Regions from separate parts of the Marinobacter sp. L-13 genome, predicted to be linked through region 1. Evidence: riboswitches for the same ligand, from Rfam matches in the RefSeq annotation. Region 1 holds a riboswitch; the other holds the start of a gene.
What was found. Region 1 has a riboswitch for cobalamin ahead of AC13DD_RS18855 (TonB-dependent receptor plug domain-containing protein). Riboswitches for the same ligand answer to the same signal wherever they lie in the genome.
Positions count from the first base shown of each region.

Region 2: another riboswitch for cobalamin. It lies ahead of AC13DD_RS19330 (ribonucleoside-diphosphate reductase subunit alpha); the one in region 1 lies ahead of AC13DD_RS18855 (TonB-dependent receptor plug domain-containing protein).

Region 1 is NZ_JBSXNQ010000066.1:48,821-58,620, forward strand. It holds gene AC13DD_RS18830 (sulfurtransferase) at 16-864, opposite strand; gene AC13DD_RS18835 (RidA family protein) at 941-1,291, opposite strand; gene AC13DD_RS18840 (ABC transporter ATP-binding protein) at 1,364-2,128, opposite strand; gene AC13DD_RS18845 (FecCD family ABC transporter permease) at 2,128-3,102, opposite strand; gene AC13DD_RS18850 (cobalamin-binding protein) at 3,089-3,973, opposite strand; gene AC13DD_RS18855 (TonB-dependent receptor plug domain-containing protein) at 4,004-5,842, opposite strand; cobalamin riboswitch at 5,978-6,200, opposite strand; gene AC13DD_RS18860 (putative nucleotidyltransferase substrate binding domain-containing protein) at 6,323-8,197, shown strand; gene AC13DD_RS18865 (3'-5' exonuclease) at 8,190-8,918, shown strand; gene msrB (peptide-methionine (R)-S-oxide reductase MsrB) at 8,920-9,800, opposite strand, start outside.
Region 2 is NZ_JBSXNQ010000068.1:11,464-21,263, reverse strand. It holds gene urtB (urea ABC transporter permease subunit UrtB) at 1-323, shown strand, start outside; gene urtC (urea ABC transporter permease subunit UrtC) at 333-1,541, shown strand; gene urtD (urea ABC transporter ATP-binding protein UrtD) at 1,541-2,299, shown strand; gene urtE (urea ABC transporter ATP-binding subunit UrtE) at 2,302-2,991, shown strand; gene AC13DD_RS19350 (aliphatic amidase) at 3,006-4,052, shown strand; gene AC13DD_RS19345 (AAA family ATPase) at 4,068-5,111, shown strand; gene fmdA (formamidase) at 5,213-6,445, shown strand; gene AC13DD_RS19335 (FmdB family zinc ribbon protein) at 6,451-6,804, shown strand; cobalamin riboswitch at 6,960-7,138, shown strand; gene AC13DD_RS19330 (ribonucleoside-diphosphate reductase subunit alpha) at 7,268-9,800, shown strand, end outside.

The DNA of each region.
Region 1 (9,800 bases):
CGAAATCCCCCGGGCTCAAGCCACCGGCAGGGATTCGTCGCTGCCCCAGTCCGCCCAGGAACCGTCGTAAAGAGAGAGCTGGTCATACCCGGCCAGCTCGGCCGCCAGCAGAATGATGCAGGCGGTGATGCCGGAACCGCAGGAAAACACCAGTTGATGCCCGTCTCCGGGCTGAAGGTTCGTACCGAGATGCCTGAACTTTGCCTCCAGCTCACTGACCGGCTTAAACCGGTAACCATCCAGCACCTCGGTAAACGGAAGACTGAGTGAGTTCGGAATATGGCCGCCGCGCACTCCCGGGCGGGGTTCCGGGGCCTGAGCCAGGAACCGCGCCCGGGATCTCGCATCAATCACCGAAACTCGCTCGTCGTCCAAATGCTGTAGCACGAAGGCGGAATCCCGAACCCGTCCGCGGTCCAGACGGCCCGCCATGTTCCCGGCGGAAGCCGCACTATTAATCGGGGCCGACACCGTCTCACGCCCCTCTGCCAACCACTGTGGCAGGCCACCATCGAGCACGAAAACCTGTTCGAGGCCCATCGACCGCAGAATCCACCAGGCCCGGGGAGCGGAATAGATTCCCTGGTTGTCGTAAAGCACCACCAGTCTTTCAGGCGTTATGCCCAGCCTGCGAACTTCCTGAGTGAACTGTTCCTCGGTAGGAAACGCATGGAGCTGGGACGATTCCGTATTGCAGAGCGTTCCCTCCAGATCAATCTGGAAGCTCCCCGGTATCCACACCGGGTGATCATAAACGATCGGCTCCTTGCCAATAACCGTGGCCATACTCGCGTCGATAAGAACCAACCGTTCGTTATCGAGGTTTTCCTGCAACCAGTCGGTGGTTACGAGTGGGGACGCCATGGTGTGCTCCTGTTCCTACCAGAAATAAACGGCCGACTTCTCAGGCCGACAAATCGCCAGACCTTCCCGGCTGCCGTCAGGACGTTGCGGCAATCACCGAGATTTCCACCAGCAACTCCGGCGACGCCATCTGAGCCTGAACGCAGGCCCGGGCCGGCGCCGTACCTTCAGGCACCCAGTTGTCCCACACCTCGTTCAGGGCTTTGAAATCGGCCATGTCTGCCAGGTAAATGGTTGCCGAAAGGATTCGATCGCGGCTGGAGCCGGCGGTCTCGAGCAGCTCGTCCACTTTCTCCAGCATCCCGGTTACCTGGGTATGAATATCGGCGTTACGGTCCTTGGCAACCTGACCGCAAAGGTAAGCAGTGCCGTTGTGTTTTACGATCTTGCTCATTCGGCTGTTGGTGGAAATACGTTCAATGGTCATGGTGATGGCCTTGTTGGGGGGATTTGAGTGACTATATAACCAATAACGGGCTCGAGGATAAAGCCTCACACTTCAGCCCGGCACAAACACCGGAAAACCATCCAGTTCGGCAGATAGCAAACGCTGGCCAAACAGGCTTTCGAGTGCAGAAGTCACCAGCATGTCGCGGGCCGGTCCCCAGCAGGCCTGGCCGTCGGGGTACAGAAGGAGGATCTGGTCGCACCATCGCGCAGCCAGGTTGAGGTCGTGGAGGCACATGAACAAGCCCCGGTCGCACGCTGCCTGCTGGCGCAGCAGCTTCATAACGGCGGTCTGGTGCTGTAAATCCAGGTGATTGGTGGGTTCGTCCAGGAGCCAGATTTCGGGGCTTTGGGTCATGAGGGTAGCAATGGCTACCCGCTGGCGTTCACCGCCGGAGAGGGTGTTTACCAGGCGATCTTTCAGGTGGATCACGTCCAGCTCTATTAGAGCCCTTTCAGCAATCGCGAGGTCATCACCACTCTCCATCTGCCAAGGCGATAACCAGGGGTGGCGGCCGATCAGGGCGGTTTCCAGTGCCGTTGCCGGGAATCCATCCTGCCGGTCCTGAAATACCAGGCCCATGCGTTGCGATACGGTCTTGCGGCGGATGCCGTCCAACGGCGTTCCATCAAGCAGCAGCTTTCCGCTTCTGGGCTCCCGCAATCCTGCGAGAGTATGGAGCAAGGTGGTTTTACCCACACCGTTAGGGCCCAGCACGCCCCAGACCTGTCCCGGTTCGATGGCCAGATTCAGGGGAACGCCTGAGCTGCGGCCCGGAATGTCGATAATCAGCGCTTCGGTTGCCAGGCGTGTCATCATCGGCTCCTATACAGCAGGTACAGGAAGGTCGGGACGCCGATCAGCGCGGTGATCACCCCAACCGGCAACTGCTCCGGCGCAATCACCACCCGCGCCAGGGTATCCGCCAGCACCAGCAGCGTACCGCCCGCCAGTGCGCAGGCCGGCAGAATCAGGCGCTGGTCGTTGCCCAGCACCAGCCGCAACATGTGCGGTACCACCAGGCCAACGAAACCAACCGAACCGGCCATGGTGACGGCGGCTGCGGTCAGCAGGCTGGCCATCAGGTAGATCGACCATTCCAGTGGCCGCACCGAAACGCCCAGCGCCGCCGCCTGCAGGGAGCCCCGTGCCAGCACGTTCAGGGCCCGGCCCAGAGGAAACACCATCAGGCATACGAGCACAAGAATGATCAGTCCCGGCCACGGAGTGGCGGCGTGGGAAAGATCGCCCATCAACCAATACAGCATGCCCGGCAATCGGCTGGCCGGGGTCATCGAGAGGATCAGGGTAATCATGGCGCCCCAGCCGGCGGCGACCACCACACCGGTAAGCAACAGCCGCGATGGGGTCCAGCTGCCACTACCGTGAGCCAAACCAAACACCAGCAGGGTGGCCAGCATGGCACCTGCAAACGCGGAGCCGGATATCAGAAAACCGGCAGCGCCGGCCAGCATGGCCAATAACGCACCCACTGCCGCGCCACCAGAAAGCCCCAACACATAAGGATCGGCCAGGGGATTTCGCAACAATACCTGCATCAGTGCCCCGGCCACGGCCAGCAATCCGCCAGTTGCGAACGCGCTCAGGGTGCGAGGCAGGCGCAGCTCCAGAATCAGCGTTTGCTGCAACTCGGTGCCACTGCCGGTGATCACCCTCAGAGTGTCACCAAAACCGATGGACGTACTGCCAATGCTGACGGAGAGCAGTGCCGCCAGAAAGCCCGCCAGCAGCAGAATCAGGAGGGGCTTGGAAGGGCTAGAGATTGGCACGGGCCTGCTCCAGGGTCTGACACAGGTGCATGGCACCCTCTGCCATACGTAGCGTCGGGCGTGCCAGCAGGTCAGGTGGTTCAAGGAAGAGGTTGCCCGCGGCTACCGCTGCCAGGCCCGGAAACTCACGCCAGGCCTCCAGCCACTGCCTGTCGTCCGACGACCCGGCGGTAATAATGACTTCAGGGTTGGCTTCGAGAACCGCCTCCCGGCTGATCCGGGGCACCAGCCGTGGCAGCCCGCCAAACACATTCACTCCGCCGCACAGGGTTATGGCCTTGCTGATCAGCTCGTCCCGGTTCACGGTCATCAGTGGCTGGTCCCATATCTGGTAGAACACCTTAACCGGTCTGGCATCGGCATACTGAGCTTCAAGCGCGGCCATTTCTGCACGAAACGCTTCGGCCCGCTCATTGCCCAGATCCGGTAATCCTGTCAGCAACGCCAGATCCGATACCGCCGCGGCAATGTCGTCAAACGTCCGCGGAGCAAGCCAGAAAACGTGAATGCCAAGATCTGACAGGCGTTCCAGCTGGCTGCGGGAATTGCCATCCACCCAGGCGACCACCAGGTCCGGCGCCAGCGAGACAATGGCTTCCAGGTCCAGGCGATTGCTGTCGCCCACCTGCGGTAAGTTCTCCGCCTCTGGCGGGTAGTCGCTCCAGGCACTCACCGCAACGACCTTTTCGCCGGCACCGGCGGAGAACAACAGCTCAGTGGCACCCGGTGACAAAGAAACAATACGCTGCGCTGGCTCGGCCAGGCATACCTTCTGGTTCAGTGCATCGCGTACGCAGGGTCCCTGGGCCTGCGCCAACGAGGGCGCAAGCAGAGACAGTACACACAGTGCAGCGAGCCATAGGTGCCTCATAGAGGGCGGGAGCCTCTCAGATCAATGAATTTACTGTTGGAAATCATAGCGCACCGAGGCCATGAAGGTTCGTCCGGCGGCCAGATAATCAAAGGGCGCGAAGGTCGCACTGTCATATCCGATGCTGGTGGCATACCGACGATCCAGCATGTTATCGACCTTGAATGAGGCCGACCAGCCAGGCTGGAAATTCCAGGCCGCTCTCAGGTCTACCGTGCCATAGCCCGGCAGCAGACTGGTATTTGCCGCATCGTTATAGCGGTCACTCTCGGCAATAAAGCTGGCGCCCACCGACCACTGGGAGAACAGGCGATCAATATCCAGACGCACGTTTTTTTCCGCGCGGCGTGGTAAACGGGCGCCGGTATCGCGATTCTCGGTATCCGCGTAGGTTACTGCTGCCGCCAGATTCCAGTCAGCCGTCTCGATACCGGAAGAAACCTCAACGCCACGGATTCTGGCCGTCTCGACGTTTTCCATGGTGCCCTCAAAGGTCACCGGGTCCGACACGTAGGTAATCAGGTCTTTCACGTCGTTCTGATAAAGCGCAATGTCCCAGTACCACCGGTCATATCGCCCGGAGAAACCGGCTTCGACCATCTGCCCCTCTTCCGCATCGAGGTCAGGATTACCGGTGTAGAACGGCACCGTCAGGTAAAGGTCATTAAAGGTGGGTGCCCGGAACGATGTCGCATAGCTGAGGCGAAAGCGATGGGCGCGGTCCAGCTGGTGACCGAAGGCCACACCGCCAGTCTCCTCTTTGCCATAGGCCTCGTTGTCATCCAGACGCAGACTGAGCATCAGATCGGTGGCATCAAAGTTCAAACGGCCCTGACCGAAAACCGCGCTGTTGGTCCGGCTGTCTTCTGTGAAATTGCTGGTGCCATCCACTTCGTCAAGCATGACCTCCGTACCCAGAACCAGCTCATGAACACCGGCCGTCAGGGTGTTTTCCCAGCGCGCGGAGCGAGACAGGGTGTCGAACGTGCTGGGATTGGCTCCGAAGGTATCCTGTTCGTCGCGAGCTTCCGAGAACTGGATACGTGTACGCCAGTAGTCACTGGCAACCGCTTCCAGATGCAGCCCCATGGCACGAATCAGGAAATCGGTATCACCGCCTTCAAACTCGGTATTACCTTCAGACTGGAAAACCGTCAGTCCTGCGCCGCCGCCCTGGTCAAAACTGTGGCTCAGTTTGGCCAGGCCACCAGCGTTCCGGAATCCTTTGTCCTCGCCGCCAGCACGCAGGTTCGTGCCATCGGTATCCGAATAAACGCCACCGGCCAGGAACGACGAACGGCCTTCCCGGCCAGCCAGCCCGGCCGTTGCCTCACGGGTTTCATGGGAACCGCCTTTCAGCTCGCCCCAACCCTGGCGCCCGGCCTCCGGTTCCAGGGTGAACGCCTGGATGACACCACCCACCGCATCGGCACCGTAGAGGGAACTCTTCGCACCTCGCACCAGCTCAACCCGTTCCATCAATTCGGGAGGCAAAAACTGCCAGGGTGGGATACCCGCAGAGGCCGAGCGCAGGCGGATACCATCGAGAAGCAGCACGGTACCTGAGCTGCCAGCGCCACGCAGGAATACGCTGGTAGTCTTGCCGTAACTGCCGTCCGACACCACGTTGATCCCCGGCTGGGCGCGCAGCAGGTCGCGGAATTCCGCGGGCTGTTGCCGATCAATATCCTCCTTCTCGATGACCGTAACCGAAGACAGGCTCTCCCCAACGGTCTTCGGCCCCAGTGTCGCGGTAACCACGATGGGATCCAGGGCATCGGATTCAGGGGCAGACTGGGCCGAAACGGCCAGAGGCAGGGCGGCCATGGCAACGCCGGCCAGTAAAACAGGGCTTTGAATTCTGAACATGAAACTTGCTCCGCACTCCGCGCGCACCCGCACGGGAATCTGGGTTTTGTTGCGGAACAGGGAATGGGGGCAGGCGGTAGACAGGTGTCAGGAGAGCGGAACCGGCATATCACCCACCCAGGTTGCCCACCGCAACATCGGGTGTTTTTCCAGGCCGGTCTCCGGGCTGGCAGGCGGAACCCTGGGTTCCCGGGCAATCACCTTCCCATGTCGTGGCGACACAGTGGCGCATAGATTGCCGTTGTCCTGCTTACCGTTGCGGGGGCAGCATCGGCCTTGCACTGGCATTACCAGGCTCACCGATTTCCCGTTTCACCCGTCGCGCTTTGCGACGGACACCTGAAAAAAGTGTGGCAAGGCTAGCAACACCCGGGTAAGCGGTCAATGAAATCCATCAAAGGTCGACATGGCCGCAGACCTCTGCCACTGCTATATTCCATGACTGACAATCACTTATTCTTCGCCAGAACAGGGAGTTTTATGCAGGCCGAGCTGGTCGACATCCGCAATCACATGGCTCAATACCCGCCGTTTGACGAGATGGCCGAGGAGCTGCTCGACAGAGTGGTTGGCGACATCGAGATTGTGTACTTCAAGGCCGGGAGCCAGATCCTCGAACTGGGTGACCCGAGCAGCTGGCTGTATTACGTGCGCAGTGGCGCCGTCGAGATCTATCGGCGCACCGGGGAGCTGTACAACCGCATCAGCGAGGGCGAAGTCTTCGGCCAGTTTGGCCTGCTGATGAACAGGAAGGTACGCTTCCCAGCCAAAGCCCTGGAAGACGTCCTGCTTTACAAGATTCCTTACGATACGTTCCAGTACCTCTGGGAAAATGACGACAACTTCGCCGATTTCGTTGAAATTGAAGACCGAAGCCGCCTGCGATCCGCCGTTTCCCGTCGCGAAAAGTCCAACCAGCTGATGACGTCCAAGGTTACCCGGTTGATTGCCCGGGAGCCGGTATCAGCGCCCCACACCGTTCGCCTGCAGGAAGCGGCGCGGATCATGACCGAAAACGGCGTCTCCGCACTGCTGCTGATGGACGAGGAAGGTGAAAAGCCCCTGCTCAAAGGCATCATTACCGACCGGGACCTGCGCACCCGGGCCCTTAGCGAAGCCCTGGCCTCGGAAACTCCGATCAGCGAGATCATGTCGGAGGATCTGATCACCATCCGCTCGAACATGTTCATATTCGAGGCCATGCTCACCATGCTGCACAACAATGTGCACCATCTTCCGGTGATGGATCGGGATGAGGTTCGCGGCGTGATTGCGCTGTCTGACATCGTAAAGTACGAGAGTCAGAGCAGCCTATACCTGGTCAGCAACATCTACCATCAGCAGGATGTAAAAGGGCTGAAGAAGATCAGCCTGGATGTGCGGGACAGCTTTGTTCGCATGGTGAACGAAGATGCCAACTCCCACATGATTGGCAGTGCCATGGCCGGTATCGGGCGCAGCTTTACACAGCGCCTGCTGACACTGGGCGAGGAGAAACTCGGCCCCCCACCCGTGCCCTACTGCTTTATGGCCCTCGGCTCCATGGCGCGGGACGAGCAGCTGGTGGTCACGGACCAGGATAACGCCATGATCCTGGACGACAGCTTTGTGCCGGAAGAACACGACGAATACTTCCTGGCGCTGGCGAAATTTGTCAGCGATGGCCTTGCGGAGTGCGGCTATACCTACTGCACCGGCGACATCATGGCCACCAACCAGAAATGGCGGCAGCCACTGCGCGTCTGGAAGGACTACTTCACCGACTGGATTGATAATCCGAAAGCCGAGGCTCTGTTAAACAGCAATATTTTCTTTGATCTGGATGGCATCTACGGCGAGACCGACTTTGCCGAACAGCTCAAGACACTGGTGGCGGACAAAGCCAGCAACAGCCAGCGGTTCCTGGCAATGCTGGCGCGCAACGCCCTGAACCGCACGCCGCCGATCGGCTTTTTCCGGACTTTCGTGCTGGAAGAGGATGGCAAGCACCAGAAGACCTTCAACCTGAAACGTCGCGGAACAGCGCCCCTGTCGGATCTGATCCGGGTTCATGCCCTGGCCTGCGGCTCCCGTGCACAGAACTCGTTCGAACGACTGAAAGCCATTGGCAACACCAAGCTCCTGCTGGACGACGATCTGGGCAACCTGAGGGATGCGCTTGAGTTTATCTCCATCGTTCGTATCCGACACCAGGCCCTGGCAATCGAGGCTGACCGGCAGCCGGACAACAACGTACGGCCCGAAGACCTTTCACCGTTTGAGCGCAGCCATCTCAAGGATGCGTTCCAGGTAGTCAGCGGTGCCCAGAAGTTCCTGAAATTCCGGTATCACGCCGGGGTGGCCCGTAATGTCTAGTGAGGAGCAGGCCGAGAATTCTGTTACACGCCTGCCATGGCCCGAGCAATTCAAGGCCCTGGCGGAGCAGAGCAAGTCCCCGATTCTTAAAGCCTATTACGAGAGTGGGTGTGTGTCGCCGGAGACGCCCTTATCCGAGGTGCCCTTTGTCGCGCTCGATTTCGAGACCACCGGGTTGGACGCCAATCAACATTCGATTGTCAGTATCGGTCTGGTGCCGTTTACGCTCGACGGCATCCAGCTGGGCAAAGCCCGCCACTGGATCGTGCGGCCCAAGCTCCCGCTACACCAGACCTCGATTACTATCCATGGCATTACCCACAGTGATATCGACCAGGCCCCGGATTTGAACGATATCCTGAAGGATCTGTTTGCCAGCCTGAACGGGCGTATCCCTGTGGTTCACTACCGCAACATCGAGAGATCGTTCTTCGACGTTGCCCTGCAATGGCGCTTGGGGGAAGGAATCCGGTTTCCGTTGATCGATACCATGGCCATTGAGGCTCACCTGCACCCGGACCGAAACCCGTCACGCTGGCAACAACTGCTGGGGAAGAAGCCCGTGTCGATTCGCTTGGCTGATAGCCGGCTGCGTTATGGGCTGCCTCACTATGCCGCCCACAACGCCCTGATTGATGCGGTTGCCACGGCCGAACTCCTGCAGGCCCAGGTGTTGCACCATTTCAGCCGGGACACCCGGGTGGCGGATTTGTGGTTGTAAGTCAGGCGTCGCTCTCCGGTCTGACGTCATCAACCCATTTGCCGTAACCGGCCTCTTCCATCTTCTCCAGCGGGATAAAGTCCATAGCCGCGGAGTTCATACAGTAGCGTAGTCCGGTTGGCGCAGGACCATCGTTGAAGACATGGCCAAGGTGGGAATCCGCGTGGCTGCTGCGGATTTCCGTACGGGTCATGAAGAACGAGTTGTCCTCACGTTCCACCACCGCGTCTGGTGTGATCGGCCGGGTAAAGCTGGGCCAGCCGGTACCGGATTTGTACTTGTCCCGTGAAGAAAACAGCGGCTCGCCGGAGACAATATCCACGTAGAGTCCTGGCTTCTTGTTGTCCCAGTATTTGTTGTTAAACGCCGGCTCGGTGCCGTCTTCCTGGGTCACCTCGTACTGCATATCCGTCAGGCGCTGCTTCAGGACATCCTGGGCCGGCTTTTCAAAGCTTGCCGGATCGAAGCCAACGCCCATCTGGCCGGGCTCTGTGCTGGCGCTTTCATCGTCCACCAGATCGTCACTGGCGTCCACTGTGGCATTCTCCTGGAACCGGGTGTAATCGAGCTCGTAATCTTCGCCATACACCTTCTCGATAAACTGATAGCGTCCAGAGTTGAAGGTGTAGAAGTTGTAGCGCACCGGGTTTTTGTCGTAATAATCCTGGTGGTATTCCTCCGCCGGGTAAAATTTCTCAAACGGCACGATTTCGATCACCACGGGTTTCTCGTAAACTCCGGATGCCTCCAATTCTGCAACGGCCGCCTCGGCCAGGCGCTTCTGCTCAGCGTTATGGTAGAAAATAGCAGGACGATACTGCTGGCCGCGGTCCACAAACTGACCCTGATTATCGGTCGGGTCCATCATCCGCCAGAGCGCCT
Region 2 (9,800 bases), on a different contig from region 1:
TCAACAGTGCCGGTATCGACCGAGCCACCTTTGCCCTCGGGTGTGGCATCGCTGGCGTCGCTGGTGCTGCCTTCACCATGATCGGTTCCACCGGTCCGTCCTCTGGCCAGGCTTATATCGTAGACACCTTCCTGGTGGTGGTGTTTGGCGGTGCCCAGAGCCTGATTGGCACCATTGTGTCCGCCTTCGGTATATCCCAGGCCCAGTCCACCATGGAGTTCTTCCTGAGTGGTTCCATGGCCAAGGTGCTCACCCTGCTGGTCGTCGTCGGCATCCTGATGCTGCGTCCAGAAGGACTCATGGCCCTCAAGGTCCGTCGCTAGGAGATTGTCATGAAGAGTTCATCCCCATTGAAATGGTTTGCCACCCGCGAGGGACTGTATTACGTCGCACTGGCCGTGTTGCTGGTGGTGCTTTTGCCACTGGCGCTGGACCCATTCCGCCTGAATATGGTGGGCAAGTACCTGACTTACGCCTTTGTCGCCATTGGCCTGGTGATGTGCTGGGGTAAGGCCGGCATTCTCAGCCTGGGCCAGGGTGTGTTCTTTGGCCTTGGCGGCTACTGCATGGCCATGTTCCTGAAGCTGGAGGCCTCCACTCCGGAGGCCACCGCCATCCAGTCCACCCCCGGCATCCCGGATTTCATGGACTGGAACCAGCTCACCGAGCTGCCCTGGTTCTGGGAACCGTTCCACAGCTTCTCCTTTACCCTGCTTGCGGTGATCGGTGTGCCGGTTCTGCTGGCGTTTGTTATCGGCTTCGCCATGTTTACCCGGCGGGTGGGGGGCGTGTACTTCGCCATCATCACCCAGGCTATCGCCGCAATCCTGACGATTCTGATTATCGGACAGCAGGGCTATACCGGCGGTGTGAACGGCATTACCGATCTGCAGACGCTGAACGGCTGGGACATCCGCACCGATGAAGCCCGGACCATCCTGTACTTTGTCTGTGTTGGCATGCTGTTCCTCTGCCTGTTTGTGGCGCGCCTTGTCCAGAACCGGAAGCTGGGCCGCATCCTGGTGGCCATGAACGCCCAGGAAAACCGAGTTCGTTTTTCCGGCTATGACGTTGCCGCCTTCAAGATCTTCGTGTTCTGCCTGGCAGCGGCTTTTGCCGGCGTCGGTGGTGCCATGTTCACCCTGATTGTCGGCTTCATGTCGCCGTCGTTCATCGGCATTGTCGCCTCCATCGAGATGGTCATCTTCTGTGCCCTGGGTGGCCGGTTGTCCATCCTCGGCGCGGTCTACGGTGCCTTGCTGGTGAATGCCGCCAAGAGTGGCTTTTCGGAATCCTTCCCGGAACTCTGGCCGTTTGCCATGGGTGCGTTGTTTATCGGTGTCGTACTGGCCTTCCCGAACGGTCTGGCCGGCCTGTATCAGACCTACGTCATGCCCCTGGAAGACAAGATCTTCAAGCGCAACAAGGGTGCACAGCTGGAGGCCAAGCCCGCGGAAAAAACCGCAGAGCCAAAGCCGACCGCTGAGAAGACTCCTGATTACGATCCGATGATCGATTCCTACAGCCCGGAGAAATCGTGATGAGTGCAGCCAAAAGCAAAAGTGGGGATTTCCTGCTGGCGGTCGAAGGCCTGACCGTGTCATTCGATGGCTTCAAGGCCGTGGATGACCTGTCCTTCTACCTGGATCCGAAGGAAATCCGGGTCATCATCGGCCCCAACGGTGCCGGTAAAACCACGGTTCTGGACCTGATCTGCGGCAAGACCAAGGCCACGTCCGGCTCCATCAAGTTTGACGGTAAGGAGCTTACCAAGCTCAAGGAGCACCAGATTGTTCACTCGGGTGTGGGCCGGAAGTTCCAGACCCCGTCGGTGTTCGAGGACCTGACCGTCTTTGAAAACCTTGAAGTGTCCTACCCAAAGGGACACAGCGTGATGGGCGCCCTGGGATTCAAGCGCGACGCGGAGGTGATCAAGGCTGTAGAGGAAGTGGCTGAAACCATCTTCCTGACCGAGGCCCTGAATGAGTCGGCTGCTTCGTTGAGCCATGGCCAGAAGCAGTGGCTGGAGATCGGCATGCTGCTGATCCAGAAACCGGACCTGCTGATGCTGGATGAGCCGGTGGCCGGGATGTCCGTCACCGAGCGCAAGAAAACCGCCGAGCTGCTGAGGGTGATTACCAGGGACCATACGGTACTGGTGATCGAGCATGACATGCAGTTTGTCGGTGATATCGCTGACCGGGTCACGGTCATGCATCAGGGCAAAGTCCTTTCCGAGGGGTCCATCGAGCACGTGAAATCGGACCCGAAAGTCATCGAAGTCTACCTGGGGCACTGATCATGCTGAGCATCAAACATCATTCGGTGGCCTACGGCCAAAGCACCATCATCGATGACCTCAACCTCGACGTGGCAAAGAACGAAATTGTCGCCGTGGTGGGGCGTAACGGCATGGGCAAGACCACGCTGATGAAATCGCTGGTGGGCATGACCCCCACGCGAGGCGGTGAGGTCAGCCTGGATGGGAACGACCTTTCCGGCCTGAAGAGCTTCCAGCGTGTGCGCGCCGGAATCGGTTTCGTGCCGCAGGGGCGGATGATCTTTCCGACCCTGACGGTACGGGAGAATATCGAGACCGGCCTGGCCGCCGTGGGTGAGAAGAAGGTACCCGAGGACCTCTACGAGATGTTCCCGGTACTGAAGGAAATGCAGAACCGGCGTGGTGGCAACCTCTCTGGCGGCCAGCAACAACAGCTGGCTATTGCCCGGGCACTGGCCACCCGGCCCAAGGTGTTGCTGCTTGACGAACCCACGGAAGGTATCCAGCCCAACATTATCAAGGAAATCGCGCAGACCCTTCGGCGCATCCGGGATGAGCGGGGCCTGTCGATTGTGGTGTCGGAGCAGGTTCTGAGCTTCGTGATGGATGCGGCAGACCGGATCCTGGTGATTGAAAAGGGCGCGATTGTGCACGAAGAGAGCCGGGAAGAAGCGGATCAGGACAAGATTGCGAGCTATCTGGCGGTTTAACGAGGAGCAGAACGATGAGACACGGTGATATTTCCAGCAGCAACGATACCGTCGGCGTGGCGGTGGTGAACTACAAGATGCCGCGGCTGCATACCAAAGCCGAGGTGTTGGACAACGCCCGCAACATCGCTGACATGATCAAGGGTATGAAAGTCGGCTTGCCGGGCATGGACCTGGTGGTGTTCCCGGAATACAGCACCATGGGCATCATGTACGACAACGAGGAAATGATGGAGACCGCGGCCACCGTGCCCGGTGACGAAACGGCCATCTTCTCCGCCGCCTGTCGTGAGGCGAACACCTGGGGCGTGTTTTCGCTCACCGGAGAACGACACGAGGATCACCCCAACAAGGCGCCGTACAACACTCTGGTTCTGATCAACAACGAGGGTGAGGTCGTCCAGAAATACCGCAAGTGTATCCCCTGGTGTCCGATCGAGGGATGGTATCCGGGTGACACTACCTATGTCACCGAGGGTCCAAAGGGCATGAAGATCAGCCTGATCATCTGCGATGACGGCAACTATCCCGAGATCTGGCGCGATTGCGCCATGAAGGGGGCGGAGCTGATTGTTCGCTGTCAGGGCTACATGTACCCGGCCAAGGAACAGCAGGTGATGATGGCCAAGAGCATGGCCTGGGCCAACAACTGTTACGTTGCGGTGGCCAACGCCGCCGGATTTGACGGCGTGTATTCCTACTTCGGCCACTCCGCGATCATCGGCTTCGATGGCCGTACCCTCGGGGAATGCGGTGAGGAAGACATGGGCATTCAGTATGCCCAGCTGTCCGTAAGCCAGATCCGTGATGCCCGTGCGAACGACCAGTCCCAGAATCACCTGTTCAAGCTGCTGCACCGGGGCTACACCGGTGTGCATGCCTCCGGGGACGGCGACAAGGGCGTGGCCGACTGTCCGTTCGAGTTCTACCGTACCTGGGTGATGGACGCCCAGAAGGCGCAGGAAAATGTGGAGGCCATGACCCGGAAGACGGTAGGCACCGCTGAGTGCCCGGTGGGCGAGCTGCCGTTCGACGGCAAGGAAAAATCCGCAGGGGCCTAAGCCCGGGAGGCGTTCATGCCGTTTATCAACGAACGGCTGGAAGCCAATCGGGAAACCATTGAAAAGAACCGGGCCGCCTCAGGCCCGGTTCGTGCTTCCCGGTTCCGCTTCGAGCCCGAGGCCGTGATGGCCAGACTGCGGGAAAATATCGTCGGCCAGGATGAGGCCCTGGCGGCCATGGAATCCATGCTGGTGCGGGTGAAAGCCGATATCGGCGAGGACAACCGACCGCTGGCGGTGCACCTGTTCCTGGGTCCTACCGGCGTTGGCAAAACCGAAACCGTGCGCCTCATTGCCGAAGCTATCCACGGTAATCGCGATGGCCTGTGCCGTATCGACATGAACACCCTGGCCCAGGAGCATTACGCCGCAGCCCTGACCGGTGCACCGCCGGGCTACGTGGGCAGTAAGGAAGGCCACAGCCTGTTCGATCTGGACAAGGTACAGGGCTCGTTCAGCAAACCCGGCATTGTGTTGTTTGATGAAATCGAGAAAGCCAGCAAGGAAGTGGTGCGCACGCTGCTGAACGTGCTGGACACCGGTCGGCTGGTGTTTCCCTCCGGTAACCGGGAGATCGACTTCCGCAACACCCTGATCTTCATGACCAGCAACACCGGTGCGCTGGAGGCGGAGACGCATGAGCAGAGCTACCAGCGGGGCTGGCGCCGCTGGCTCGGTTTATCACCCGGCAACGGCGAGGCCATTCGCGATACCGCTCTGCGCCGGCACTTTGACCCGGAATTCCTCAACCGGATTGATCAGATCCTCAACTTCAACCGACTTACCGACAACTGGCTGGAAGCCCTGCTGGACATTGAGCTGGCGGGCCTCAATCGCCGGTTGTCCAGAAAGCATGCCGAGCTGTCGTTGTCGCCTGACCTGCGCTCAGATCTGTGCCGTGGCTATGACGCCCGTTATGGCGCAAGAGAAATGCTGCGGGCTTTTCGCCAGCGGCTGGAACCCGCCGTTGCCCGGGCGTTACTGGCGTATCCGGACTGCCGCCGGTTTGAAGCCAGCTTACAGGGCAGGCAGGTCACGGTGCACCAATACGTCGAATGACGTAGGCACCGGGGGCATTTCGCGAATACCTCACAGGGACGGGATTTCGGATAGTAAAGCCGTTACCTAATCGTGCAAGCCAACACCAAGGAGCGCCCGTTATGGCTGAAACCATTATCAAGATCGATCTGAACAAGTCGGCCTATGAGAACGACAAAATTCACAACCGCTGGCACCCGGATATTCCGCTGGTGGCCACCGTCAAGCCGGGCGACGATTTCATCGTTGAATGCTATGACTGGACTGGCGGCCAGATCAAGAACGACGACAGCGCCGACGACGTGCGCGATGTTGATCTCAGCCAGGTTCACTTCCTGTCGGGACCGATCGGGGTCGAGGGCGCGGAGCCGGGCGACCTGCTGGAAGTCGACATCCTCGACATCGGCACCTTCGAAGAGAGCCAGTGGGGCTTTAACGGGTTCTTCTCCAAGCAGAACGGCGGTGGCTTCCTGACCGAACACTTCCCGGAGGCCCAGAAATCCATCTGGGACTTCAACGGCATGTTCACCAAATCCCGGCACATTCCCAACGTGGAATTTGCCGGCCTGATTCACCCGGGGCTGATCGGCTGCCTGCCCTCCAAAGAATTGCTGAACACCTGGAACAAGCGTGAGGCCGGACTGGTCGCGACCGATCCGGAGCGTGTGCCGGAACTGGCAACACTGCCCAACGGTGAGACCGCCCACATGGGCCAGATGACCGGCGACGCGGCCAAAGCTGCCGGCGCGGAGGCCGCCCGTACCGTGCCGCCACGGGAACACGGTGGCAACTGTGACATCAAGGATCTGTCCCGTGGCTCCAAGGTGTATTTCCCGGTGTACGTGGACGGGGCCGGCCTCTCCGTAGGCGACCTTCACTTCAGCCAGGGCGACGGTGAAATCACGTTCTGTGGCGCCATCGAAATGGCCGGCTGGATTCACCTGCGGGTGAACCTGATCAAGGACGGCGTGAAGAAGTACGGCATCAAGAATCCGGTGTTCAAGCCCAGCCCGATCAAGCCCCGTTACGACGACTATGTAATCTTCGAAGGCATCTCCGTAGACGAAGACGGCGGCCAGCATTACCTGGACGTGCATGTGGCCTATCGTCAGGCGTGCCTGAACGCTATCGAATACATGACCAAGTTCGGTTACACCAAGGCGCAGGCCTACGCGATTCTGGGTTGTGCGCCGGTGGAAGGCCACATCAGCGGCGTGGTGGATATCCCGAACGCCTGCGCCACGCTCTGGTTGCCGACTGGCATCTTCGACTTCGACATTAACCCGTCCGCCGATGGTCCGCAGAAGAAAGTCAGCGGGGGCATGGACGTACCGCTGTCGAAAGATAAGGAGTAATCGCCATGCCCGTGTATGACTACAAGTGCCGTGAACATGGCCTCTTTCACACACTGGCCACCATGGAGGATGCGGCCAAGCCGGCGCAATGCCCCACCTGCAAGGCCATGTCGCCGCGGGTGATCGTATTGCCATCCCACATTGCCGCCATGGACCCGGCCAAAAGGGCGGCCGAGGACCGGAACGAGCGGTCCCGGCATGAGCCGGTGTTTTCCACCGCAGACCGAAGGGCGAATGATAAGGAGCACAGTCGCGCCTGCGGCTGTGGCTCTCCGAAACCCGGAAAGTCCATGCTGTTCTACACCGCTGACGGGAAGAAGATGTTTCCCTCCATGCGGCCCTGGATGATCAGCCACTGATTGGCTGAGTTGAAACTGTCACGTGTTTGGCCCCCTCTCCGGGGCCTTTTTTATTGCTTCAGGTTGTCCCTTCCGAATATCGTGTATATAGTGTTTTCATCCTTGGTCAAATACCAGATGTAGTGATCAGTGCGTAACCAACTCGGTCAACGTGTGATCATCTAAGCCATTCTGGTATCGGGAATCCGGTGAGACTCCGGAACTGACGCGCAGCGGTATTGGGGAACAAGCGTGGCATCAAGACACTGGCGAAAGCCGGGAAGTCGCCACACGAGGCCGAATCTATCGATTCACGCCCCTGAGTCCGAAGACCTGCCAGGGATGAAGGAGCTTTACGGCTCCCAACTGCACCTTCGCGACCCAGGGTGAGCAGACCGGTTATGCCCAGCCATTCCCATGGCGAGGTGTGCCCCTGCGTACGCGATGGTGAAAGGAACTCAACGCGTATTCAGGAGAACACTGCATGTCTGCCTCAGCCCTGGCCGAACCCCGGCCAACCTCGCACACGGACACCGAATCCCTTCAGGTCATCAAGCGCAACGGCACACTTGTCGGCTTCGACCCCTCGAAGATCAGCATCGCCGTCACCAAAGCGTTCCTCGCTGTTGAGGGCGACACCGCCGCCGGTTCCGCGCGTATCAATGACGCGGTACACCGGGTGACCGACCAGGTCATCCAGGCGATTAGCCGTCGCCTGAAGGCCGGTGGCAAGGTGCATATCGAAGACATCCAGGATCAGGCGGAACTGGCCCTGATGCGGGCCGAAGAACAGAAGGTGGCCCGCGCCTACGTCCTGTATCGGGAAGAGCATGCCCGCGAGCGCGCCCGCCATGCGCCGGTTGAGGCGCACCCCCATCTGACGGTGAAAAAGACCAGTGGCGAGATTGCTCCGCTGGATCTGGGCCTGATGAAACTGCAGGTGGAAAAGGCCGCCACAGGGCTGGAGGGCATCGACGGTGATTCCCTGGTGGACGATGCCCTGACCAACCTCTACGACGGCATCGCCGAGGAAGACGTGCTGTCGGCCCTGATCATGACGGCCCGCAGCCGGATTGAGCGGGAGCCGGACTACAGCGCGGTCACCGCTCGTCTACTGCTGGAACAGCTGCGTCTGGAGAATGCCGCCGCGTTGGGCCTGCCCATCAGTCTGCCATTGGCTGAGATTTATCCACAGGCACTGAGCGCCTTTGTCGAAGCGGGAATCCGGTACGAATTGCTGGATGACGCTCTGGCCGCCTTTGATCTGGAGCGCCTGGGTGCCGCCCTTCAGCCGGAGCGGGATCTGCAGTTTGGCTTCCTGGGTCTGCAAACCCTGTACGACCGTTACTTCCTGCACTGGAACAAGGCCCGACTGGAGTTGCCCCAGGTATTCTTCATGCGCGTTGCCATGGGCCTGGCCCTGCGCGAAGACGATCCAAATGCCCGGGCCATCGAGTTCTACAACCTGTTGTCGTCGTTCGACTACATGGCGTCCACACCCACGCTGTTCAACAGCGGCACCCGCCATTCTCAGCTGTCCTCCTGTTACCTGACGACGGTGGGCGACGATCTTGAAGACATCTACGGCGCCATCCGTGATAACGCCATGCTGTCGAAATGGGCTGGCGGTCTGGGTAACGACTGGACGCCAGTCCGTGCGCTGGGCTCCCACATCAAAGGAACCAACGGCCAGAGCCAGGGCGTGGTGCCCTTCCTGAAAGTAGTCAACGACACCGCCGTGGCGGTCAACCAGGGCGGCAAACGTAAAGGTGCGGTGTGCGCCTACCTGGAAAGCTGGCACCTGGACATCGAGGAGTTCCTGGAACTGCGCAAGAATACCGGCGACGAACGCCGCCGAACCCACGACATGAATACGGCCAACTGGGTGCCCGATCTGCTGATCGAGCGCATGCGCGAAGACCGTGACTGGACCCTGTTCTCCCCCAGCGATGCGCCGGATCTGCACGACCTGTACGGCAACGCCTTCCGTGAACGCTACGAGCATTACGAAGCCCTGGCAGAGCAGGGCAAAATCAAGCTGTTCAAGAAAATCCCGGCCAAGCAACTCTGGCGCAAGATGCTCACTGTTCTGTTCGAAACCGGCCACCCCTGGATCACCTTCAAGGACCCGTGCAACCTGCGTTCCCCCCAGCAGCACCAGGGCGTGGTGCACAGCTCCAACCTGTGCACCGAAATCACCCTGAACACCAGTGCCGACGAGATTGCCGTGTGCAACCTGGGTTCCGTGAACCTGACGGCTCATATCGCCAACGGCGAGCTGGACGTGCGGCGTCTGGAACAAACGGTGAACACCGCCGTGCGCATGCTCGATAACGTTATCGACATCAACTACTACGCCGTGCCCCAGGCCCGCAACTCCAACTTCAAGCATCGCCCGGTCGGTCTTGGCCTCATGGGTTTCCAGGATGCGCTCTATCAACTGGGCCTGCCGTATTCCAGCCCGGAAGCGGTTGAGTTTGCCGACGTTGCCATGGAGCAACTCAGCTACTTCGCCATCCGCGCCTCAGCTTCGCTGGCGGGTGAGCGAGGCGCCTATGAGAGCTACGAAGGTTCCCTCTGGCAGCAGGGCATCCTGCCGATCGACTCCATCAACCTGCTCAAGGAAAACCGCAGGGAAGGGGATCTGTCCGTAAATACCAACACCCGGCTGAACTGGTCTCCCGTACGCGAACTGATCGCAAAAAACGGCATGCGCAACAGCAACGTGATGGCCATTGCCCCGACGGCGACGATTTCCAACATCGTGGGTGTGTCCCAGTCCATCGAGCCGGCGTACCAGAACCTGTTCGTGAAATCGAACCTCTCCGGCGAGTTCACGGTGGTGAATCCCTCCCTGGTCCGGGATCTCAAGGCCGAAGGCCTTTGGGACAACGTGATGGTGAACGACCTCAAATACTTCGACGGCAGCGTTCAGCAGATCGACCGCATCCCGAATGATCTGAAAGCGCGATACGCCACCGCCTTTGAGATCGACGCAAGATGGCTGGTGGAAGCCG